Regions from separate parts of the Exiguobacterium sp. SH3S3 genome, predicted to be linked through region 2. Evidence: predicted binding sites of a transcription regulator. Region 2 holds the regulator's gene; each other region holds the start of a gene.

The links. The regulator LexA, encoded in region 2, represses DNA repair genes until DNA is damaged. The targets are predictions, from matches to a motif close to CGAACATATGTTCG.
Region 1: the regulator LexA is predicted to act here: its motif matches at 3,705-3,718, upstream of uvrB (excinuclease ABC subunit UvrB).
Region 3: the regulator LexA is predicted to act here: its motif matches at 3,908-3,921, upstream of EVJ28_RS02915 (Y-family DNA polymerase).

What each region holds. Positions count from the first base shown of each region.
Region 1 is NZ_SJUU01000002.1:290,103-298,426, forward strand. Features, by position in the region: gene uvrA (excinuclease ABC subunit UvrA) at 1-1,674, opposite strand, end outside; gene uvrB (excinuclease ABC subunit UvrB) at 1,675-3,651, opposite strand; gene EVJ28_RS03165 (sulfite exporter TauE/SafE family protein) at 3,795-4,652, shown strand; gene EVJ28_RS03170 (MIP/aquaporin family protein) at 4,751-5,458, shown strand; gene glpK (glycerol kinase GlpK) at 5,489-7,006, shown strand; gene EVJ28_RS03180 (PDZ domain-containing protein) at 7,044-8,180, opposite strand; gene EVJ28_RS03185 (S41 family peptidase) at 8,221-8,324, opposite strand, start outside.
Region 2 is NZ_SJUU01000004.1:159,560-167,883, reverse strand. Features, by position in the region: gene EVJ28_RS05745 (ABC transporter transmembrane domain-containing protein) at 1-597, opposite strand, end outside; gene EVJ28_RS05740 (YneF family protein) at 722-955, opposite strand; gene tkt (transketolase) at 1,084-3,075, opposite strand; gene EVJ28_RS05730 (DUF896 domain-containing protein) at 3,275-3,508, opposite strand; gene EVJ28_RS05725 (YneB family resolvase-like protein) at 3,569-4,213, opposite strand; gene EVJ28_RS05720 (hypothetical protein) at 4,287-4,523, opposite strand; gene lexA (transcriptional repressor LexA) at 4,724-5,344, shown strand; gene EVJ28_RS05710 (metal-binding protein) at 5,344-5,784, shown strand; gene glnA (type I glutamate--ammonia ligase) at 5,888-7,228, opposite strand; gene EVJ28_RS05700 (MerR family transcriptional regulator) at 7,274-7,678, opposite strand; gene EVJ28_RS05695 (methionine gamma-lyase family protein) at 7,772-8,324, opposite strand, start outside.
Region 3 is NZ_SJUU01000002.1:234,815-243,138, forward strand. Features, by position in the region: gene EVJ28_RS02900 (bifunctional 2',3'-cyclic-nucleotide 2'-phosphodiesterase/3'-nucleotidase) at 1-380, opposite strand, end outside; gene EVJ28_RS02905 (SLAP domain-containing protein) at 512-1,321, opposite strand; gene secA2 (accessory Sec system translocase SecA2) at 1,323-3,686, opposite strand; gene EVJ28_RS02915 (Y-family DNA polymerase) at 3,940-5,235, shown strand; gene EVJ28_RS02920 (YolD-like family protein) at 5,232-5,561, shown strand; gene EVJ28_RS02925 (SulP family inorganic anion transporter) at 5,558-7,114, opposite strand; gene EVJ28_RS02930 (NAD-dependent epimerase/dehydratase family protein) at 7,255-8,324, opposite strand, start outside.

The DNA.
Region 1 (8,324 bases), on a different contig from region 2:
GGCTGCCATCATCGTGTCCTCGTCATGCTCGACGACGATGAGCGTATTGCCGATGTCGCGCATCTGTTTGAGCGTCGCAATCAAGCGGTCGTTATCACGCTGGTGCAGGCCGATCGACGGCTCGTCCAAGACGTACAAGACGCCGGTCAGCCGCGATCCGATCTGCGTGGCAAGACGGATCCGCTGCGCCTCCCCGCCTGATAACGTCCCGGCCGCCCGCGACAACGTCAAGTAGTCGAGACCGACGTTGTTCAGGAAGCTGAGCCGCTCTCTGATCTCTTGCAAGATGAGCCGGGCGATGGCGATATCTTTTTCGCTCAGTTCGTCCATGAGCGACTCGAACAAGGCGAGCGCATGCTCGACCGAGAGTGTCGTCACTTCCCCGATGTGGCGGTCGGTGATCTTGACGGCGAGCGTCTCTTCTTTCAACCGATAGCCGTTACACGTCGGGCAGGCGTGCGTCGCCATATACGTCTCCATCTGTTCCCGGATGTAATCCGACGTCGTCTCTTTATAGCGGCGCTCGATGTTGCGGAGCACTCCTTCAAAAAAGATCGTGTTCGTCCGGACTTGGCCGAAGTCGTTCTCGTAGCGGAACAAGAACGATTCTTCTTCCGTCCCGTGCAAGACGAGGTCTTGGTCACGTTTTGACAGCCGTTCGAACGGCACGTCCATGTCGATGTCGAAATGCTGACACATCGAGGCGAGCAGCTGCGGATAATATTGCGAGCTCGTCGGCTGCCATGCGACGACCGCGCCTTCTTTCAGCGTCTTCAACGGGTCCGGGATGACGAGCTCCGGGTCGACGTCGAGTTTCGTACCGAGACCGTCACACGTCGGGCAGGCCCCGAACGGTGAGTTGAACGAGAACATGCGCGGCTCGAGCTCACCGATCGAGAAGCCACAGATCGGGCAAGCATGATGTTCGCTAAACAGCAGCTCGGTCCCGTCCATCTTGTCGATGATGGCGCGGCCGTCGGCGAGGCGGAGTGCCGTCTCGAGTGAGTCGGCGAGGCGGCCTTCGACGTCAGCGCGGACGACGAGCCGGTCGACGACGACCTCGATCGAATGTTTCTTGTTCTTGTCGAGCTCGATGTCATCGGTCAGTTCGACCGTCTCCCCGTTGACACGGACCCGGACGAACCCTTCTTTTTTGAGCGAGTCGAACACTTTGACGTGCGTGCCTTTCCGTCCCGACACGATCGGCGCCAAGATTTGCAGGCGCGTCTTCTCCGGGAGCTCCATCACTTGGTCGACCATCTGTGAAATCGTCTGGCTTGAGATCTCGATGCCGTGGCGCGGACAGACGGGTTTCCCGATGCGGGCGAACAAGAGCCGTAAGTAGTCATAGATCTCCGTCACCGTCCCGACGGTCGAGCGCGGGTTACGGCTCGTCGTCTTCTGGTCGATCGAGATGGCCGGGCTCAACCCTTCGATCGTATCGACGTCCGGCTTGTCCATCTGTCCGAGGAACTGACGGGCGTATGCCGACAGGCTCTCGACGTAACGGCGCTGCCCTTCGGCGTAGATCGTATCGAATGCGAGCGATGACTTCCCTGATCCCGACAGACCCGTCAAGACGACGAGCTGGTCACGGGGGATATCGATATCAATGTTTTTCAAGTTGTTGACGCGCGCCCCTTTGATGACGATCGCATTTTTCTTTTCAGCCATTTAATTCCCTACCTTCAACTCCAAGATTAAGTCACGCAATTCGGCCGCCCGCTCGAACTGAAGGTCGCGGGCCGCTTGTTTCATTTCTTCTTCTAGTTTGCCGATCGCCGCCTCGCGCTCGTCTTGATTCATCGAGCTGAGCGACTCGAGCACGTCTTCTTCGGCAGCGACCGTCGCGCGAATGACGCCGCGCACTTCTTTACGGATCGTCTGCGGCGTGACGCCGTGCTCTTCATTGTATTCTTGCTGGATCGTGCGACGGCGGTCGGTCTCCCCGATCGCCCGTTTCATTGAATCGGTCATCTTGTCGGCGAACAGGATGACGTGGCCGTTCGAGTTACGGGCTGCCCGTCCGATCGTCTGGATGAGTGACCGGTCAGAACGGAGGAACCCTTCCTTATCGGCGTCGAGGATCGTGACGAGACTCACTTCCGGGATATCGAGACCTTCCCGCAGCAAGTTGATCCCGACGAGGACGTCGTATTTACCGAGCCGCAGGTCACGGATGATCTCGATCCGTTCGAGCGTTTTGATCTCGGAGTGCATATAGTTGACCTTGATGCCCGCTTCACGGAGATAGTCCGACAAGTCTTCGGCCATCTTCTTCGTGAGCGTCGTCACGAGGACGCGTTCGTCCTGTTTGATGCGGTCACGGATCTGGTCCATCAAGTAGTCGATCTGTCCTTTGATCGGGTGGATCTCGATCGTCGGGTCGAGTAGACCCGTCGGCCGGATGATCTGCTCGATCATGTTTGGTGTATGCTCGAGCTCGTACGGGCCCGGTGTCGCCGAGATGAAGATCGCCTGATTCAACTTCTTCTCGAACTCCTCGAACTTGAGTGGACGGTTGTCCTTGGCTGAAGGCAGACGGAAACCGTGGTCGACGAGCATTTGTTTGCGCGCCTGGTCGCCGTTGAACATCCCGCGGACTTGCGGCAATGTCACGTGTGACTCGTCGGCGATGAGCAAGAAGTCTTTCGGGAAGTAGTCGATGAGCGTGTACGGCGTCGCTCCTTCTTCCGTCAAGTTCAAATGACGCGAGTAGTTCTCGATGCCTGAACAGTAGCCCATCTCGCGCATCATCTCGAGGTCGTAGTTCGTCCGCTGCTCGAGACGTTGCGCTTCGAGCAGTTTGCCTTCTTCGCGGAACTTCTCGAGCTGTTGCTCGAGCTCGGCCTCGATGTTGACGATCGCCTTTTGCAGCTTCTCGTCGCGGGTGACGAAGTGGGATGCAGGGAAGATCGAGACGTGTTCACGGTCGGCGATGATTTCGCCGGTGAGCGGGTTCATCTCGCGGATGCGGTCGATCTCGTCACCGAAGAATTCGACGCGCAAGCACTGCTCGTCGCGTGACGCCGGGAAGATCTCGACGACGTCGCCGCGGACACGGAAGCGCCCGCGCTGGAAATCGATGTCGTTCCGTTCATATTGGATGTCGATCAGTTTGCGGAGCATCTGGTCGCGCCCCATCTCTTTGCCGACGCGGAGACTTAAGACGAGACTGTTATATTCTTCCGGGTTACCGAGACCGTATATACATGACACGGATGCGACGATGATGACGTCGTCCCGCTCGAACAAGGACGACGTCGCCGAGTGACGGAGCTTGTCGATCTCGTCGTTGATCGAGGCGTCTTTCTCGATGAACGTGTCGGTCGACGGCACGTACGCCTCCGGTTGATAGTAGTCATAGTAGCTGACGAAATATTCGACGGCGTTGTTCGGGAAAAACTCTTTGAACTCGGAATAGAGCTGGCCGGCGAGCGTCTTGTTGTGAGCTAAGACGAGCGTCGGCTTCTTCACTTCCTGGATGACGTTCGATACGGTGAACGTCTTCCCGGTACCGGTCGCACCGAGCAGCGTCTGGTAACGGTCGCCGCGATTGACGCCTTCGATGAGCTGGCGGATCGCCTCCGGCTGGTCGCCGGCCGGACTATATTCCGAATGTAATTCGAACGGAACATTGATCTTGTCCATGTATATTCCTCGCTTTCTGTTCCTTGCATATTGACTTGATTATAGCACATACACGAACAAATATTCGCTTCTGAGACGCTTCCCAAACCGCTCCCCGATTCGCTATAGTGAGGAGGAATCTAAACAGAAATGGGTGGGTCGTCATGTGGTCACTTCTCTTCATTCCGCTCGGCGCGGTCGTCGGCGCCTTGTCCGGTTTCTTCGGCATCGGGGGCGGTGTCATCATCGTCCCGGTGCTCTTGTTCAACGGATACTCGGCGGCCGAGGCGGTCGCGACGTCACTTTTGTTCGTCGTCGGGACGAGCCTGGCCGGCGCGAAGAAGCACTCGTCGCTCGGCAACGTGTCGTGGTCGACCGGTCTCACGGTCGGTCTGACCGGCGCCGTCACTGCGCAGCTGTCGAGCCGGCTTGTGCTCTCGATCTCCGGGACGTATGATTGGTTGCTGAATGTGTTCTATTTGCTTATCCTTTCTTATTTTGCCGTTACGCTTCTAAAGAAAACATCGAAGCCGTCGAAACGGAAAAAATCCGGATTTGCCGCAAGTTTCTCCATCGGTGCGATCGCCGGACTCTTGTCGGCGCTCCTCGGCATCGGCGGCGGTTTTATCATCGTCCCGCTGCTCGTGAGTTGGCTCGGGTTTTCGACGCACCGTGCCGTCGGGACGAGTCTCGCCGCCGTCCTGTTCATCTCGCTCGGCGGGCTCAGCGGTTACCTGCCGTCGCTGTCGCTCGATTACGTGGCCCCGATCGCCTTGGTGACGGGTGCTTTCATCGGTGCCCCATTCGGTGCAGCGCTCACGAATCATTATCGGGACCACGAGATTTCAAGACGGCTCGCTTGGCTCTACTTGGCTGTCATCACCTCGATCGTGCTCGACCTCGGGGCGACATGGTGGACACCGTTGTCTTATGCGAGCTTGAGTACCCTTGCTGTATTTCTCGTCGGCATCAGCATCGATTTTTCCAAACGATTTACCAGTCCGAACCACTTTTCTCGTTGAGAAGTGGTTTTTTCAATATCTTGGTTTCGAAGCGCTTTCATTTAGGGGATATAAAAAAGTGGTAAGTCAACTCTAATACGAAAGGAAGGGAGTATCACATGTCAGCATTTGTCAGCGAAATCATCGGTACGATGCTACTCGTCTTGCTCGGTAACGGTGTCGTCGCCGGCGTCGTCCTCCGCCACTCGAAAGCCGAGAACGGCGGCTGGATCGTCATCACGTTCGGTTGGGGTCTCGCCGTTATGGTCGGGGTGTACGCCGCAGGTATTTACGGAGGTGCGCACATCAACCCGGCCGTCACGATCGGACTCGCCACGAGCGGGGTATTTCCATGGGCCGATGTGCCACTGTATATCCTTGCCCAGCTCATCGGGGCGTTCATCGGGGCTTGCCTCGTCTACGCGCACTACAAACCGCACTACGACGCGACCGAAGACCAAAGCGCGAAACTTGCGACGTTCTCGACCATTCCAGCGATCCGGAACACACCGTTCAACTTGATCTCAGAGATCATCGGGACGTTCGTCCTTGTCTTCGCGTTACTGTCGTTCGGCGCCAACACGTTCGCCGACGGGTTGAATCCACTCGTCGTCGGTTTCTTGATCGTCTCGATCGGTCTCTCGCTCGGTGGAACGACCGGTTATGCGATCAACCCGGCCCGTGACCTTGGACCGCGGATCGCGCATACGATACTCCCGATTAAAAACAAAGGGACGTCCGACTGGGGCTATTCATGGATTCCAGTCATCGGACCGATCATCGGCGCTGTCATCGCCGCGTTGCTCTATGGTATCCTCGTCCCATAATCACCCTAACTTCTAAGGAGGCACATTCATATGGACAAAGAAAAACGGTATATTTTAGCAATCGACCAAGGTACGACCAGTTCACGGGTCATCATCTTCGACCACGACGGCAAGATCGTCACGACCGCTCAACGCGAGTTCAAGCAGTACTTCCCGAAACCAGGCTGGGTCGAGCATAACGCCAACGAGATTTGGGGTTCGGTCCTCGCCGTCATGGCCGAGGCGTTCGGTTCGGCCGACATCGACCCGAAAGAAATCGCGGCCATCGGCATCACGAACCAACGGGAGACAACAGTCGTCTGGGAGAAGTCGACCGGTAGACCTGTCTACAACGCCGTCGTCTGGCAATCGCGTCAGACTGCCGGCATCTGTGACGAATTGAAAGCAGCGGGCCATGCGGATTTGTTCCGTGACAAAACCGGCCTCTTGATCGATGCTTACTTCTCGGGGACGAAAGTGAAATGGATCCTCGACAACGTCGAAGGCGCCCGTGAGAAAGCGGAAGCGGGAGACTTGTTGTTCGGAACGATCGACACGTGGCTCATCTGGAAGCTCTCGGGCGGTCTCGCGCACGTCACCGACTACTCGAACGCGTCACGGACGCTCATGTACAACATCTACGAGCAGAAGTGGGACGATGAGTTGCTCGACATCCTCACCGTACCGAAGTCGATGCTGCCTGAAGTCAAGCCATCGAGTGAAGTATACGCCCACACGATCCCGTACCACTTCTTCGGGTTCGAAGTCCCGATCGCCGGCGCGGCCGGTGACCAGCAGGCCGCCTTGTTCGGCCAAGCCTGCTTCGAGTCAGGCGAAGGGAAGAACACATACGGAACGGGTTGCTTCATGCTTATGAACACGGGAGAAGAAGCCGTCAAGTCGGACCACGGTCTGTTGACGACGATCGCCTGGGGCTATAACGGAAAAGTCGAGTACGCGCTCGAAGGATCGATCTTTGTCGCCGGATCGGCCATCCAGTGGCTCCGTGACGGGATGCGTATGCTCAAGTCGGCGAAAGATACGGAACAGTATGCGAACCGTGTCGACACGACCGACGGGGTCTACGTCGTCCCGGCCTTCGTCGGACTCGGTGCCCCGTATTGGGACTCGGACGTCCGAGGCGCCATCTTCGGGCTCACCCGCGGTACGGAAAAAGAACACTTCGTCCGGGCGACGCTCGAATCGCTCGCCTATCAGACACGCGACGTCTTGACGGCGATGGAGCAAGATTCCGGCATCGCATTGAAGACGCTCCGCGTCGACGGTGGTGCGGTCAACAACGACTTCCTCATGCAGTTCCAAGCGGACATCTTGAACGTACCGGTCGAACGTCCGGAAGTGAGTGAGACGACGGCGCTCGGCGCCGCCTACCTCGCCGGACTCGCCGTCGGGTTCTGGAAAGACCAGAACGAGATCAAGCAGCAATGGAAACTCGACCATCAGTTCGAACCGAACATGGATGAAACGCATCGTGAAGAGCTCTACAAAGGCTGGCAACACGCCGTCGAAGCGACAATGGGCTTCAAACCATCAAAACTTGAAGTCTAAACACAAGCAAGGGAGCATCCGCGACGGATGCTCCCTTTTATAATTTCCGTAAGCGCAAGCGCGGGCTCATCGGTTCCCCGACGAACAAGATCCCGAGCTCGTGCGGGTCGGCCTCATACATCGCCCGTTGCACGAAGCGGATATCCCCGTTCAAGTTGAGCACTTCGAGCTTGATGTACGGCTTATGGAGTTGAAGCGCCTCATAAAAGCTGCTCCCTCCGGTGATGACCGTACCGTTCACTTTGTAGATCGACTCACCTGGAACGAGCTGCATCGTCTCCCCCGGCGAACCCGGAAGCGTATCGATGATGACCGCCCCGCGGTTCCCGTTCAGGAAGACCGGTGTCGTGCCGCGATTCTCGCGTTTGATGAGCTGCAAGGCGAACTCGTACAAGACGAACAGACCGATCAACACATAAGCGACGTACGGGACGTCGAGGACGTACGACCCGGCAAACAGGCCGAGCGCGACCACTGCGAGCAAACCGCGATACAGGCTCAAGCGGCCGAGCAGCGTTCCCGGCAGTGCCCCGGTCGATAGCAGGCTGACCCCGATCGGGATCGGCAAGATGACCGGCACCGAGAAGTCGAGCCCGAACGAAGGCGGTAAAAAGACGATGAGCGGAAAGAACCAAATCCGCTTGACGACGTGTCCACCGATGAACTGGCCGCGCTTCGACAAGATGAGCGTCGGTGACGTCTCTTTGGTTCCGTTCCAACGAAGGAGGATCGCTTCGGCGAGCGTGACGATGCCGAACACGAGCGCATACACCGGCCACTCGACGTCGGCGAGCCGGTCGACCCAATCCGTGAGCCCCGCGAGCGAGACAACGTCACGCAGACTGATGACCACGAGCATGATCAGGAACGGAAACGCCGGACTCATGAAGCGCGGATGCATCGTCAAGACGATCAGGGCGTAGAGGACGGTGAACGTGATGACCCACTCGAAGTTGACCGTCGTCTCGAGCAAGACGGTCGCTACCGTTCCGAGGACCGCGAGCAACAGACTCGGCCACACAAAGTGGCGCCAATCTGACTTTGGCGAGCGTCGGCGCGACCGGAACATGCTTCGCTCTCGTTTAATGCGCGTCATAGATATGTAAGCGAGGGCGACGAACGTCGCCCAGAGCAGCGGACTACCTAACAAGGTCAACAAAGCGGTAAAACTCATTCGTAGAACGTCCACACTTGTCCAATCCTTTCCCTAATCCTTATTTTGCGGCTTCTTCAAGTGCCCGGTTCAACTGGGCATCGTTCGCCTCGTCTTGGATGACTTCAAGCAACCGTGACTCGAGCGCGGACGCTGTCGCTTCAT
Region 2 (8,324 bases):
CTTGTCATTCAATTCGGAAAATGCCGCTTGAGCGACACCGAACCTGCTATGGAGCATCTTTCCATATCGTGTCGTCAAAATAACCATGATCGGCAGCGGCAGTAAAGCGACGACCGTCAGCTTCCAGCTGATCGTCGTCACCATCGTGATGATGACGAACGTACCCATCGTCACACTGTCGACGAGCGTCAAAATACCCGCCCCCGCCGTCGTCGAGACAGCCTGGACATCGTTCGTCGCGTGCGCCATCAAATCGCCGACACGCGACTTTTTATAAAACCGTTGATCCAAATCCGTGAAGTGACGATATAGTTGGCTCCGGAGCAGGCGTCCGAGCCGGATCGAGGCCCCGAAAATGAAATAGCGCCAAAAAAAGCGCGCCACATAGTTTCCGATCCCGACAGCCGCAAGCCCGCCTAGCAGCATCCACAGCAAGTCCGCTTCGAGCGAACCTTGGTTCATCCCATCGATGACTCGGCCGATGATGCGCGGCGGTATGAGCTCGAGTGCGGCGACAAACATGAGCAAGACGATACCGACTGCATACGTCCGCCATTCGAGCCTGAAGAACCAAGCTAATTGTTTAAATACACGAATCTGAAACGCCCCCTATATCTTGAAATAAGACTATTCATTTATGGTAGCGAAAGTTTGTTCGATTGTCGAACAAAAGATGAATAAAAAAAAGCACTTCGCGGGTGCGAAGTGCTTCGGTGACTCATTATGATTTTTTTTCGTTCTTCGCTTGAACGTTCATGGCACGCATCACTTGGTTGACTTTTTTCTGTGACGGTTTTTGACCCATCTGCATCATTAACGTACGAATCATGTCTTCGTTGATTGGTGGGTTCTGTTCAAGGTAGTTCATCATGTATTTACGAGCGATGAAGAATCCGATCGCGATACCCCCGATGAGTGCTGCCACGACAAGAAGAATCCAAAATAATGTACTCAAGGTTTTACCTCCTCTACCATATGAAACATCGTTTTTTACTATACACTATATTACGCTAATTCGCTAGTCGTCAGAAAAAAAAGTGATGACCTAGACATTGCTAGGCCATCACACGTTTTTAATGACAATTATAGTGATTTGACAGCGTCGATGACATTCTCGACAGACATGCCGTACTCTTTCATGAGGAGGTCCCCAGGAGCCGAGGCACCGAACTTGTCGATTCCAAGCACTTTACCGCCGAATCCGACGTACTTGTACCATCCGAGCGTCGCACCCGCTTCAAGCGAGACGCGCTTCGTGATCGACGAAGGAAGAACTGATTCTTTGTACTCTGCCGATTGGGCTTCGAACAGTTCCCATGACGGCATTGAGACGACAGCAGCGTTCACGCCTTCAGAAGCGAGTTGTTCACGTGCTTCGACGAGGACGTGGACTTCTGAGCCTGTACCGAGAAGAAGGACGTCCGCTTCGCTCGAGTCACCTGCGACGACATAGGCACCTTTTGCCGCGTCTTCGACAGATGTTCCTGCGAGTTCTGGCAACGCTTGACGCGTCAAGACGAGAAGTGACGGAGCTGACGTCGTCGTGATCGCTTGTTTCCAAGCGGCGATCGTCTCTTTTCCGTCTGCCGGACGGAGAACTGACAAGTTCGGCATCGCCCGGAAGCTCATCAAGTGCTCGACCGGTTCGTGCGTCGGACCGTCTTCACCGACTGCGATCGAGTCATGCGTCAAGACGAATGTCGACGGGATTCCCATGAGTGCAGCGAGACGGACCGCTGGGCGGAGGTAATCCGAGAAGACGAAGAACGTTGCGCCATAAGGAAGTACGCCACCGTGAAGCGCCATCCCGTTGACAGCTGCCGCCATTGCGAATTCACGGACACCGAACCAGATGTTACGGCCGGCCGGATCTTCGTCGAAGTCAGCAGCGCCTTTAATCATCGTGTTGTTCGAGCCGGCGAGGTCAGCCGATCCCCCGAACAATGTCGGTACCGCTTTTGCGATCGCGTTCAAGACTTCTCCGCTCGTTTGGCGCGTCGCTTTTTTCGACCCGATTTCAAACGTCGGCAACTCGCTATCCCAACCTTCAGGAAGTTCGTTGTTCATCGCACGTTCGAACTGAGCACCGAGCTCAGGATGAGCCGATTTGTAGGCTGCGACGAGTTCGTTCCAATCCGACTCAGCTTTAGCGCCAGGCTCAACGACTTTATCGTTGAACAAGTCGTACACTTCGTTCGGGACGTAGAACGTCTCGCCTTCCCATTTATAGAACTGTTTCGTGAGTTCGATCTCTGCTTCTCCAAGTGGAGCGCCGTGTGATGCTGATTTACCTGATTTATTCGGTGAACCGAAACCGATGACGGTCTTCACTTCAATCATCGTCGGTTTCGACGTCTCAGCTTTCGCCTCGTCGATCGCTTTGGCGATCGTATCGATGTCCGTTCCATCCTCGACGCGAATGACTTGCCATCCGTAAGCGTTGAACCGATCTTCTACGCTTTCCGAGAACGACTTATGAAGGTCGCCATCAAGCGAGATGTCGTTTGAATCATACAAGACGACGAGTTTCCCGAGTTTCAAGTGACCGGCGAGCGAGGCAGCCTCGGCCGACACACCTTCCATCAAGTCACCGTCTCCACAGATCCCGAACGTATAGTGGTCGACCACGTTGAACTCATCGCGGTTGTATGTTGCTTCCAAATGTTTTTCAGCCATCGCCATACCTACAGCCATCGCAATCCCTTGGCCGAGTGGTCCCGTCGTTGCGTCTACACCTGCAGTGTGACGATACTCAGGGTGTCCTGGCGTCTTCGAGTCCATTTGACGGAACGACTTGATGTCGTCGAGTGAAAGGTCGTAACCAGACAAGTGAAGCAGCGAGTACAACAGCATCGAACCGTGTCCCGCTGAAAGGACGAACCGATCGCGGTTGAACCAGTTCGGGTTTTTCGGGTTGTGACGCATTTTGTCTGTCCAAAGCGTGAACGCCATCGGGGCCGCACCCATCGGCATACCTGGGTGACCTGAGTTCGCTTGTTGGACAGCATCAATCGAGAGCGTCCGAATCGAGTTAATCGCTAATAATTCTTTAGTAGTTGTTTCCACTAATTTCATCCTCTCTGTTGTTAAGAAAGTTTCTACCCGTCATATTTTAGCACACTCAATCGTGTGTCACAACTAATTAAATAGTATGTCACATTGGTTGGAATCGTTTACTTCCATACGTCTGTTTTCGAGGGAATGGTCGAACCTTATCGAGCTTCGTGTATAACAAACATGCACATCCTATACGAAATAGGATGTGCATTCGAGTTCATTCAGAACGGTGTCGGTTCTGTTCGTCTTTTAGTTTTTCTGGTGTCACGTCGTTGCCTTCCGGATCGACGACTTTCATGCCCATCATCTGGGATTTGAACGATTGACGGAACGCTTTTAAATATTGTTGACGTAACGCTTGTTGCTCGTCCATCTCTTGTTGTGACAAGCCGTCTGTCTTTGCCTTGTTGGCGAGGAAGTTAATCCGCTCCAATTGTTCGGGTGCTAACATGAGGTTCGCCCCCTCTCTACTGAATTTGTAGTTCTACTGTACAAAATCAGGGCGCAGGAATCAAGTTTCTGGCACTGCCACATGTTCCAAATAGCGACGGTTCACAGTCGCTTTCGAGACTTCGTAGCCGAATCCGCGGAGCGTGGCCGCGATTTCAGCGAAGGTGAGCCCCCGCTCCCGAAGTTGGACGATCTCCTCGATCGGCACTTCGATCCGGCTCCTCCCACCTTGGTCATGGTGCTGAATGTTGCGTTGCGGGTTGAAGCCGTTCGCGACCGCCCGGCGCATGCCGCGCGATATCTTGGCGTTATGAATCTTCCGTTGATACTCCTCGACGACGCTGACAATCTCAAGCACCATCTTTTCGGCGTCGGAGACGACGTATTCATCGGACGACTGCATCGTCAACAGCCGGACGTTATGCTTCATGAGCGTATGCAAGATGGCGATTTTTGCATTCCCCCGGCCGAGGCGACTGTCATCGCTCACGAGCACGGCATCGAGCTTTGACGCCGATACATGCTCTAACAGATCGAGCAGACCCGTCCGATTGACCTCGAAACCGCTCTCTTGTTCGGTGATCACATCGATCACTTCCGCATCGAGACGTTTGGCCATCTGTAACAATTCCGCTTCTTGCCTCGTGAGCGAGGTTTCCTGAGTTGACTTGTTCGTCGATACGCGACAATAAATGACGACTCGCATCTCGTCACTCCCTTTCTTTCCAGTCATCCTTTTACGATACACAGGATGAGCGGGTGTTCGCAATCCAAATCGATCATTCAGCGGCGAACCACGTCGTTTTCCGTTCTTCTTTTTCCGCACGTTCCGCTAACAGCTGGGCTTCGAGCGTTTCCGCTTCGTTGAACGCAACTTCTTGTTCGATACTTCTTTCGACCGTCATCATTGTCGGCTCGACAACTTCGCCTTGGCGAAACTCGCCGACTAAGTAAAAGGCGAACATCCCGAGCACTACCATTCCGACCAATATGAATCCGTTGATTGTATCTTTCATTTGAACCGCCTCCAAATATGAGAATATGCGTTCTTAGGAACGTCTGTTCGTTCATCTGTTCTCATCATAAAACAAGAACTTCTGTTCGGTCAAGAAAAAACGAACGAATGTTTGTACGCTCATATGTTCTTGTGTTAAAATAAATCCATAAAGAATAGGATGCGTTCGCAGGTTATTCGACATAAACGAGGTGAAATCCATTGAAAAAAATGTCAGCAAGACAGCAACAGATTCTTGATTTTATAAAAGCTGAAGTTCGGACGAAAGGTTATCCGCCGTCAGTCCGAGAAATTGGTGAAGCCGTCGGTCTCGCATCGAGCTCGACCGTGCACGGTCACTTGGACCGTCTTGAAAAACGTGGATTGATTCGGCGCGATAAGACAAAACCGCGTGCGCTCGAAGTGTTGAGCGAGGACGCCCCGTCTATCGAGGAGCGTGAGACGGTCATGTACGTCCCGGTTATCGGGAAAGTTACGGCCGGAACACCGATCACGGCGATCGAGAACGTGGAAGAACACTTCCCGCTCCCGGCCCATATCGTCGGTTCGGATAACGTGTATATGCTCTCCGTCTCTGGCGATTCGATGATCAACGCCGGAATCCTCGACGGAGACCGCGTACTCGTCAGACAACAGAACACGGCAGACAATGGAGAGATTGTCGTCGCGATGACGGACGAGGGTGAGGCGACCGTCAAACGGATCTACAAAGAGGCGTCGAAAGTCCGACTCCAGCCGGAGAACGATGAACTTGAGGCGATGTATTTCGATAACGTATCCATTTTAGGGAAGGTCATCGGTGTATACCGGACGATCCATTAATGGCTAGCGGCAAGACACATACGCGTACGAACCTCGTGGCAATCGGTGCTTTAGCGATTGCCACGCCTTTTATTGATGTCGATATCCCGACTACCCTTTTCCTCGGTGCGCTTATCGGGACGTTTTGGCTCTCCCCGGACCTCGATTTGAAATCGGATGCATACTATCGGTGGGGACCGCTGCGTGGCTTTTGGCTCCCTTACGTGAAGCTGATGCCGCACCGGTCTCCGCTGTCGCACTTGCCGGTGTTGAGCGATCTCATTCGTGTCATCTACCTTGGCTTCCCGCTCGCGCTCATCCTTACGTTCACTTCGTATGAAGCGGTTGTGAAGACGTGGCTCGACTTGAACGGCATCCCGTTCTTCCTCGGTCTCGTGTTCGCGACGACGCTCCATACGGCACTCGACTATGCGTCCACATTTTTCAAACGTGCGTTCTAATCGCAAAACAAGCGACCACTCAATTGCGAGTGGTCGCTTGTTTTGACTAAAAAAACGCCCGATCCAAGAAACTGGATCGAGCGTTTTTTCAAGTTCATTCGACTTAGTAGAGCGTCATGTACTGATCGCGTTCCCACTCCGTCACTTGCGTGCGGAACATGTCCCACTCGATCTCTTTCAACTCGAGGAAGTGTTCGCCGATGTGGTCACCGAGCGAATCCATGACGATTTTGTCGGCGCGGAGTACTTCGAGTGCGTCGAAGAGTGTCGCCGGAAGATCGTCGATGCCGTTCGCAACACGCTCTGGCTTGTCCATCACGTAGATGTTGCTGTCGATCGGTTTCGGTGCTTTCAAGTCTTTCTCGATGCCGTCAAGACCAGAAGCTAAGAGGGCCGAGAGCGCGAGGTACGGGTTCGCCGCCGGGTCGACCGAACGTACTTCGATACGTGTCGAGAGGCCACGGGCAGCCGGTACACGGACGAGCGGTGAACGGTTACGGGCGCTCCATGCGACGTAGCATGGTGCTTCGTATCCAGGCACGAGACGCTTGTACGAGTTGACCGTTGGGTTACAGATCGCCGTGAACGCACGTGCATGCTCGAGGATACCAGCTGTGAAGGCACGTGCCGTATCCGAGAGCTCCATGTCACCGTTCGGGTCGTAGAACACGTTCGTGTCGCCTTTAAAGAGTGACATGTTCGCATGCATCCCTGAACCGTTGACACCGAAGAGTGGTTTCGGCATGAACGTCGCGTGAAGGCCATACTTCGCCGCGATCGTCTTGACGACGAGTTTGAACGTTTGGATGTTGTCGGCAGTCGTTACCGCATCCGCGTATTTGAAGTCGATTTCATGCTGTCCTGGTGCGACTTCGTGGTGTGACGCTTCGATCTCGAAGCCCATGTTTTCGAGCTCGATAACGATTTCTTTACGGCAGTTCTCGCCTGAATCGACCGGTGCCAAGTCGAAGTAACCGCCTTGGTCGTTCAATTCGAGTGTCGGCTGTCCGTTCAAGTCTTTCTTGAAGAGGAAGAATTCTGGCTCTGGTCCGACGTTGAACGCTGAGAAGCCGAGCTTTTGCATGTGCTCGAGGTTGCGTTTCAAAATGCCGCGCGGGTCACCGCTGAACGGTGTGCCGTCCGGATTATAAATATCACAAATTAAGCGAGCGACTTTACCGCTGCCGTCTGTCCATGGGAAGACAACCCACGTGTTAAGGTCTGGATAGAGGTACATGTCTGATTCCTCGATGCGTACGAACCCTTCGATTGAAGAGCCATCGAACATCATCTTGTTATCAAGTGCTTTGTCCAATTGGCTGATTGGCACCTCGACGTTTTTAATCGTACCGAGGATATCCGTGAATTGAAGACGAATAAAGCGTACGTCCTCTTCTTGTGCGATCCGTTTGATGTCTTCTTTTGTGAACGTTTTTCTGGCCATGGTAAAAGTCCCCTCTCACATTGTGTAATGGTTTGTGTACTGGCGTCATCGATAAAAACGTGACAACTCTCCTTGGATGAGCGACGTTTTATTGAAACGACCAGCTTCTTGAAGCTGTGTTTTCAATAATTGATGTAACTCTTTCTCGGAAATCTTTGGCGGTTCGCTTGGCGGAGCCGCAGAAGCAGATTGTTCTGTCTCTTTGGCACCGTCGTTGTCGAGCATATGGCGAATCGCCGCCAAGTTGAAGCCTTGGTCAATGAAATCTTTGATTGCGAGCAAACGTTCGACATCATTAAAGGAATAAAGTCGTCGTTTCGATTCCGTCCGACTAGGCGAAACCAGACCCTGTTCTTCGTAATATCGAATCTGCCTGCCTGTCAGTTGCGTCAGATCTTGGACGATCCCAATCGGAAACAACGGGTTGGAGCGACGAAATTGATCGGCCATCCCTTACCCCTCCTTTTCTGTCTCACAATGTGAGAATAATACATGACAACTTTCCTGTCAATAGATGTTAAGAAAGTTAACATGACATTTCGGTTACAACGTTTGAGTTGAATTTTCACGGTCAAATGTGACGAGCCCTTTCGTCCGCAATTGGCTCAAGGCGAGCATTAACGCGACTTTCACGTGTGCATAGGTCAAGCCACCTTGGACGTATGCCGTGTACGGCGCCCGGAGTGGTCCGTCCGCTGAAAGTTCGATCGACGAGCCTTGGATGAACGTCCCGGCCGCCATGATGACGTCGTCCTCATAGCCTGGCATATAGGCCGGCACCGGCAGCGCGTGGGCGTTGACCGGGGACGCCATCTGGATGCTCTGACAGAACGCGATCATCTTGTCGCGGTCGCGGAACGTGACCGATTGAATCAAATCGGTCCGCCGTGACGTATAATGCGGATCGGTCTCAAAGCCGAGCAAGCCGAGCAGGCTCGCCGTCAAATGGGCCCCTTTCAACGCTTGGGCGACCGTGTGCGGCGCCATATAAAAGCCTTGATACATCTCCTGCAGCGAATAGAGCGACGGACCGGCCTCGCTGCCGATGCCTGGCGTCGTCATCCGGAACGAGCATCGTTCGATCAATGCTTTCGTT
Region 3 (8,324 bases), on a different contig from region 2:
GCGTCATAGTCGAGCGAAGCCATCGCCTTGTACATCGGGTGCTCGAACGTGCCCGGATTTTGTTGATGCAATTCGCGGATGTAGTCTCCGAACGGTGTCCCTTGAATCGTATCCCCGTTATCGAACAAGAACGTGTTCGCCGCCCCCGCCTGTATTCGGTGCGATTTGATCAGCGTCGCTGTCTTCGTGAGCCCGATCGTCTCATCGACCTTGTCTTGAAAGTAGTCATAGTTGGTAATGTTCGTATGTAAGTCGGTCGTCTCTAAAAATCGAAGTTTGACGAGGTCTTCGTCCGACGCCAAGACGTTCGGTGCTTGGAGCGGTAACGTCGAAGGCAATACGAGTGCGGTCGCGATTGTCCATTTCAGAGCAGTTTTCATGTTCGTTTCCCCTTTTGAATGAAATTGGTCTCACCGTCTTCAATATACCACCAGAATGAGAGCACAACTATTAAATTTTTTCAAACAAAAGACCCGATTTTCTTTACAGAAATCAGGTCTTTTGTCACTGTTTATTGTTTGATCCGGACCGTGAACGGACCGTCCGCGGTGACGTCTTCGAAGACGACCGAGACCGGATAGGCGTGTTTGCCTTGGACCGGCTCGCTCAAGCGAATCGTCGTGTTCGCAATCGCTTCGTCCCCGCTCACGAGTTCGAGCGGTAACTGTTCAACGTTCAGTTCATGCCCGTAGCCGTTACGGAGAAGCAACGTCGCCGTGACGTTCGTCTCACTTGTTTCGACCGAGACGAGCATCAAATTGAACTCATTCTCGCCGACGGGCGGTGTCGACACGTTCGTGCGACGGAGCTGTTGCCACGCCGTGTTCGAAAATTGTTCGACTTCCTCATCTAGAAGCATCTGTAACGGATCGATCGGATTCATTTGGAAGACGAGTCGCATCGACGTCAGTTCTTCCGCTTCAAACTCGCCGAACAGTTCATCTGCAAAAAAGTCCAAATAGACCGGTTTGCTCGTCCACGGCTCGAAGCTCGGAAGGTCGACGCGGCTCAATACTTTCCGCCCGAGCGGAACGTTGTCTTTGTTCAAGAGGAGAACCGGCAATTCATTGACTTCGAACGAGCTCGGGAGCGTGTTCCGGAACAAGGCGACGAGCGACAATCCGCCCATCAAGTTTTCAGCGTGCAACAGCTCGATCGACAGTTGGTTGTCGAGGAGCGCCGGCAGCCGCTTCGCATGATAGCGGAACATGTACTCGTCTTCTTTCGGAATTCCCATGTCGCTGTCGATCACGAGCGTCAGTTGACGCCCTGTCTCGGTCTTCCCTGTATCGATCTGTTTACGTTTACGAAACCCTAACATATTACTCCTCCTCCAATTGCGTGACGAAATAGCGGTCGAGCTGACATACTTCCGTCGTCACTTCACGGGCAATATTGACATACGTCTGTTCGAAGATCTCAAATCCTTCTTTACCGAACTGACGACTCGGGTCTTCCTGACCATAACTGCGGAGTCCGATGCCTTCTTTTAATCCGCTCATCGTCGTGAGGTGGTCCGTCCATTTTCCGTCCAACGCCCGTAACAGTGATTCTTTGACGAACGTCACGACTTCCTCGGCTTGAAGACGGGCCTCGGCCGTTTTGACGATGTCGTCGATCCACGGCGCAAGCTCTGCCTTCAATTCCAACGAGTCGGCGATCTCATCTGACCAGACCGGCTCGCGTGTCGTCAAGTAGACGAGGTCTGTCTTCAACTCGTCGAGCGGCCACTCTTCTGGGACGAGCTCGTCCGAGACGTGCATGTCGATACTGTTCGCTAAAGCGAGATGCATCATGCCGAGCACGTTGTTCGTGATCGCCGCAGCGTCGGCGTTGACCGCCTGATCGCGGATCGTGTAGATGATTTTCCGTTGTTCGTTCAAGACGTCGTCGAGCTTGAACAAGTAGTCCCGAATCGAGACGCCGAGTCCTTCGATCGTCGTCTGGGCGTACTCGATGACGTCAGCCGCGTCTTTTGCGGACACTTCGCCACGTTCGTCCGGCTTCAGTTTCTTCTCGATCCGCTCCAGTTTTTGGATCGCGTAACGTTTGACGATCTCATCTTCGAGCGAGACGAAGAACTGCGTCGCGCCGGGATCGCCTTGACGTCCCGAACGACCGCGGAGCTGGTTGTCGACACGTTGCGACTCATGGCGTTCCGTCCCGATGACGAACAAGCCGCCCACTTCTTTCGATTTCGCGTCAAGCATGATATCGGTCCCGCGACCGGCCATGTTCGTCGCGATCGTCACTTTGCCGAAGCGTCCGGCGTCGGCGATGATGTCCGCTTCTTGCGTGACCGTCTTCGCGTTCAACACCTCATGCTGAATCCGCTGTTTCGACAAGTGCTTACTGATGGCCTCGGACTGGGCGATCGACGTCGTGCCGATCAACACCGGGCGTCCCGTCTCATGCAGCTCGACGACTTTGTCGGTCACGGCCGCATACTTTTGGTCGACCGTCATGAAGATACGGTCCGGGTTGTCTTCGCGCAAACGCGGCCGGTTCGTCGGCACTTGGACGACGTCCATGTTGTACGTCTTCAAAAACTCTTGGCGAGACGTCTGGGCCGTCCCGGTCATACCGCCGATGAGCGGATACATCCGGAAATAATGCTGAATCGTGATCTCGGCCGTCGTCTTGTTCTCCTCGGTGATCGTGACGCCTTCTTTCGCCTCGAGCGCCTGATGAAGCCCTTCCGACAGACTGCGTCCTTCCATGATCCGTCCCGTGAACAAGTCGATGAGCTCGATTTTGTCTTCTTTGACGATATAGTCGACGTCGAGTTCGAACAAGACGTTCGCCCGGAGCGCTTGGACGAGGTAGTGATAGAGCACTTGATGCTCGGCGCTGAACAAGTTGTCGACCGCGAACATGTCTTCGATTTTCAAGATTCCGGAGTCAGTGAGCGCCGTCGATTTCGATTCGAGGTCGACTTCGTAGTCCGCCTCGTCGAGCTCGGTGACGACACGTTGCGCCAACTCCTTCAAGCGGATGTGCGAGCGGTCTTTTTGGGCGATGATGAGCGGCGTCTTCGCCTCGTCGATCAAGATGCTGTCGACTTCATCGATGATGGCGAAGTGGAACGGGCGCTGGACGCGCTCTTCCGGTGACCCGACCAAGTGATCACGCAAGTAGTCGAACCCGAACTCGGTCCCGACGCCGTATGTAATGTCGGCCTGGTAAGCAGCGTGCTTGTCGCTCTGTTCCATCTCAGGAACGTTCAACCCGACCGAGAGACCAAGGAAATCGTGGATCTGCCCGATTTGTTTCGCGTCACGCGTCGCGAGATATTCGTTGACGGTGATGACGTGGACGCCTTTGCCTTCGAGTGCTATGACGTAACTCGGGAGCGCGGCGACGAGCGTTTTCCCTTCTCCGGTCGGCATCTCGGAAATGTTCCCTTCGAGGAGGGCGAACCCGCCGATGAGCTGGACGTCATAGTGACGCATGCCTAAGACACGCACCGCCGCCTCACGGACGAGGGCGAACGCTTCTTCGGCGACATCATCGACTTTGGCGCCGTCGGCGATTTTTGCTTTCAATGTTTCGGTATATGTGCGCATCTCGTCGTCCGAGAGCGCCTGCATCGTTGTCTCTAATTGGTTGATCCGGTCGACGCGTCGCTGATAGCCTTTCAAGCGCCGGCTCTGGTCATTCGTCAATTGCTTTACAAACTGAATCACGTTGTAGCCTCCATTTAGTTCACAGTCATTGTCAAATCCATACCCGTCTATTATAGCGAAATTTTGCTCATTTCGGAGACTTTTTTACGAAAACTTCCTAAAAGATGGTTTTTAAATTGTGAAATTCCTATAAAAATTGGGTAAATTTCAAAATATATTTACAAGTTTATTTTCATTTTTCTATTTGAGACGGTTTGAGACCGTGATACGATAAGAAAAACAGAACATTTGTTCGTAAAAAGGAGATGGAATCATGCGCCGGCGGATCTTCTGTGTCGACAGCGTCTCATTTTATGCCAGCTGCGAGTGCGCAGCCCGTAACTTGAACCCGTACAAGGCGAAGCTCGTCGTCTTATCGAACTTACAGGACAGCGGCGCCCTCGTCCTCGCCGCGACCCCGCCGCTGAAACGGCTCGGCATCAAGACCGGCTCCCGGCGCTTTCACATCGACCGCCTGCCTTGGCATGAACGACGGCACGTCCTCTACGCCGAGGCCCGGATGAGCCACTACTTGAACGTATCGGTGCAAATCGTCCACATCCTGCACCAGTTCGCACCGCCTGAGGCGATCCGCGTCTACTCGGTCGATGAGACGCTCGTCGACTTGACGGGGACGGAGCGCTTGTTCGGGAACGATGACCACGTCGCCCGCCTCATCCGCTCGACCGTCTTCCGCTACACCGGCGTCCCGGTCACGATTGGGATCGGACCGAACAACGTCCTCGCCAAACTCGTCCTCGACTTGCATGGCAAAAAGACCGGTGTCGCCAGTTGTGCCCTCCACGACGTCGAACGATTGATCCATCCGGCGCCGATCGAGAAGATGTGGGGCGTCGGGGCGAAGATGGCGGTCCATCTCCATCGGCTCGGCATCGACACAATCGGCGACCTGGCCCGTTATCCGCTCGACGTGTTGCACGATAAGTTCGGTGTCATCGGCGCCGAGCTGTGGCACCACGCCTGGGGCATCGACGAGTCGCCGACGATCCTGCCGGCGAGTTCGCTGTTCGGGGCGAAACGCCAACGGCCCCGGACGATCGGCCACGGCATCACGCTCATGAAAGACTATACGACGGAAAGTTCGATCCGACTCGTCTTGCAGGCGATCGCCGTCGAGGTCGGGATGCGGACGCGGCAGTCGGGACTCGTCGGCGGCAACATCCATCTCGGTGTCCGCTACACTCGGACGAGCGAGCGGCGCGGCTTCAGCAAACAAAAAAAGCTCGCCCGCTTCACAGCGGACGAGCGTGAGTTTTTGCCGGTCCTGTTCCAACTGTTTCTTGAGGCGTGGGACGAGACGGAGGCGGTCCGTTACGTCTCGGTCGCCCTCGGCAAGCTCGAGCCCCGGAGCGACCACATCCAGCTGTCGTTGTTCGAGGACGAATGGGCCCGGGCCCGTCGGTTCGACTTTTTAGACCTCGTCGATCAATTGAACGTCCGCTTCGGCCGCGGCACGATCCGTCCGGCATCGAGTCTACTGAAAGACAGTCCGCTCCGCACGCGGCAACGCCTGATCGGCGGACATAAACAAGGAGGTGAACCGTCATGAGCCAAACCCGCTACAAAGACCGCGGTGAATTGAAGTGGATCCCGTTTCTCATGCCCGAACACGTGGCGCTGCTCAAAAAATATTACGCCCACGTCCAAAAGATCGAGCTGCCCGACATCGACGAGCAACTCCTTTATCTGTGGCAGACCGAACTCGAACGGGCCATCCGGGAAGGCGATCAAGTCGAACTGACGTTGTTCGAGGATGGTCTCGCCCGCTCTATGCGTGGCTACGTTCATGCCATCTATTACGCCGAACGCGAAGTCGAACTGTTCGACACGGACGTGCGCCGCATCCCGTTCGGCCACATCCTGTCGGTCCGTTAAGACGCGTCAATCGCGTCTTGCGTCGTCTCGAACGTCGCAATCCCGTCAAGGACGCCGTAATGGTCGAGCGTCTGCCGCACGGGTTCCGATAAGTGGGCGAAGACGACACGACGATCCGCCGCTTTCAGTTCCCGGACGACCCGGCGGACTTCTTCGACCGCCGTCACATCGATGACCGGACAGCGATGGAAGTTGAAGATGAACACGTTGGGCTCGTTATGGATCTGTTGCAGGACGTGCTCGAACATCTCGATCGCCCCGAAGAAGAGCGGCCCTTCGACGCTGAAGACGACTTGGCCGTCGCGCGTCACGTAACGTTCCGTCTGTTCGCGGACGTCGATCGTATCGGCCATCCGTTTCGCGAACAAGGCGAGCGCACAGATGACCCCGACCTCGACGGCGACGACGAGGTCGACGAAGACGGTCAGGCCGAGCGTGACAAGCAAGACGAGTGACTCGGCGGAGCGATGTTTGAGCATCTCGAAGACGTGGTGCCGCTCCGACATGTTCCAGGCGACGCGCATCAAGATCGGCGCGAGGGCGGCGAGCGGGACGTAGCTCGCGAGCGGTGCCAACACGAGTACGGCGAGGAGCACCGTCAACCCGTGGATGACACCGGAGCGGCGGCTGACGGCCCCTGCTTGGATGTTCGTCGCCGTCCGGGCGATCGCACCTGTCGCCGGGATGCCGCCGAAGAACGGGACGACGACGTTGGCGAGCCCTTGCCCGAACAGTTCCTTGTCCGGGTTCATCTTCGTGCCGGCCATGCCGTCCGCGACCGCACCTGACAACAGCGACTCGAGCGCCCCGAGGAAGGCGATGGCGAACGCCGATGGGAGCAGCGTCGCGATCAAGTCGAGGTCGATCGTGAGCCAGTTGAAGTCAGGCAGTCCGCTCGGGATGCCACCGTAGGCGCTGCCGATCGTCGCGACCTCCCCTGGGATGACGAGGCTGATAAACGTTGGCACGAGCATCGCCATGAGCAAGAGCGGCAACCGGACCGGCAGTTTCGGGACGAGCCAGAGCGTCAGAAAACCGATGGCGGCAATGAAAACAGGCCAAAGACTCGCCTCGGGGAGTGACGTGACGAGTTTTAGGACGTTCTCATGGAAGTGCGGCGCCTTCTCGAACGTGATGCCGAACAGTTCATCGAGCTGGTCGACGAAGATGACGACGGCGATCCCCGCCGTGAAGCCGATCGTTACGGCGCGCGGCATGAAGCGGATGAGCCGGCCGACGCGGAGCACGCTCATGAGGAACAGCAAAATCCCGGCGAGAAACGTCGTCACGAGCAGCCCTTCGTAGCCATGCGCCAGCATGACGCCCGAGACGATCGGGATGAAAGCGCCGGTCGGTCCGGCGATTTGGAACGTCGAGCCGCCGAACAGGCTGACGAGGATGCCGGCGATGATGGCCGTATAGAGCCCGTACACCGGTCCGACGCCCGAGGCGATCGCGAACGCCATCGCGAGCGGCACGGCGACGACCCCGACGGTGATCCCGGCCGAGATGTCTTTTTGCCACGCCTCTCGTGTTGTCATGAAGTTGTCCATTCTTGCATTCCTTCTTTCCATTAGTTCGAAAACAAGTTCAGTGTACGCCTGTCACCACTTCTTGTAAACGTCACAGAAGAAACGTTTACATAATCGACAAACCAAAAAGACGTATCCATCACGCGATGGACACGTCTTCGTTAATTCGTCGGTGCTTCGACGACTTGGTCACCCTCGTCCGCATCTTCCCCAAGCAAGCGAACGTGGCGGCCGAATAGCCACATGACGACGAGGTGGGCTTTCGCCTGCGTCTTCGTATAGAACCACCACGGCATGGCCGGCACGAACTCATGGATGGCGATAAGCCCCTCGTTCGAGTCCGGGAGCCGCCTGAACTCGAGGCGGCCGGTTTTATCGTCCTCGGTCAGCTTCGCGAACAGTCCCCCGTCGATCTCGAACGATGCCATGTCGTCCGTCGCCGCATCTTCAAGCGACAGATGGAGTGCGACGAGTGATGGGCGCAAAAGCGCGATCTCCCAATCATCCTGTTCTTTCGTCGTCTGGATGAGCGGATACGCGATCCGCCCGAGCCATTCGAAATATTCGTCGGCCATCCAGGCAGCCGACTTGTCGTCCGGCAGACCGAAGCGTTGGATCGAGCGGACCGTATACTGTTGTGGCGCTTTTTTCGTCTTGCCGGCCGACTTCTGCTTCTCTTCTTCCTCGAGCGCGTGTTCGACCGCTTCCTTGAACGGGATCTCACCTTGCTTGACGCCGTCCGTGTCTTTGGCGACCATGGCGTGATCCATGCTCTCGACGAGCGGATAGACGGTGTCTTTCGGCTCACCGGTGACAGCCATGACCCAAAGCCGTGACAGCTTGATCGTCGGGAACGGGAAGTCGATCATGACGCGACGCTTACCCATGACGTCAGCCGTATCTTCGATCATCTTTCGATACGTCATCACTTCCGGACCACCGATGTCGATATGATGGTCGTACAGCGACTCGGCCCCGACGACCGAGATGAGCGCTTGGACCGCTTCTCGCAAATCAATTGGATGTGTCTCCGTCTTCGTCCAGTTCGGGAGGATCATGACCGGGAGTCGTTTGACGAGTTTCGCGAGAATCGGAAACGACGAGCCTTCCGGACCGATGATGAGCCCAGCCCGGATCGTCGTCACCGGCACGCCTTGCCCGCCGAGGATGCGTTCGACTTCAAGTCGGCTCTTCAAGTGACGCGACAACGTCTTCGACTCTTTCGGGATGA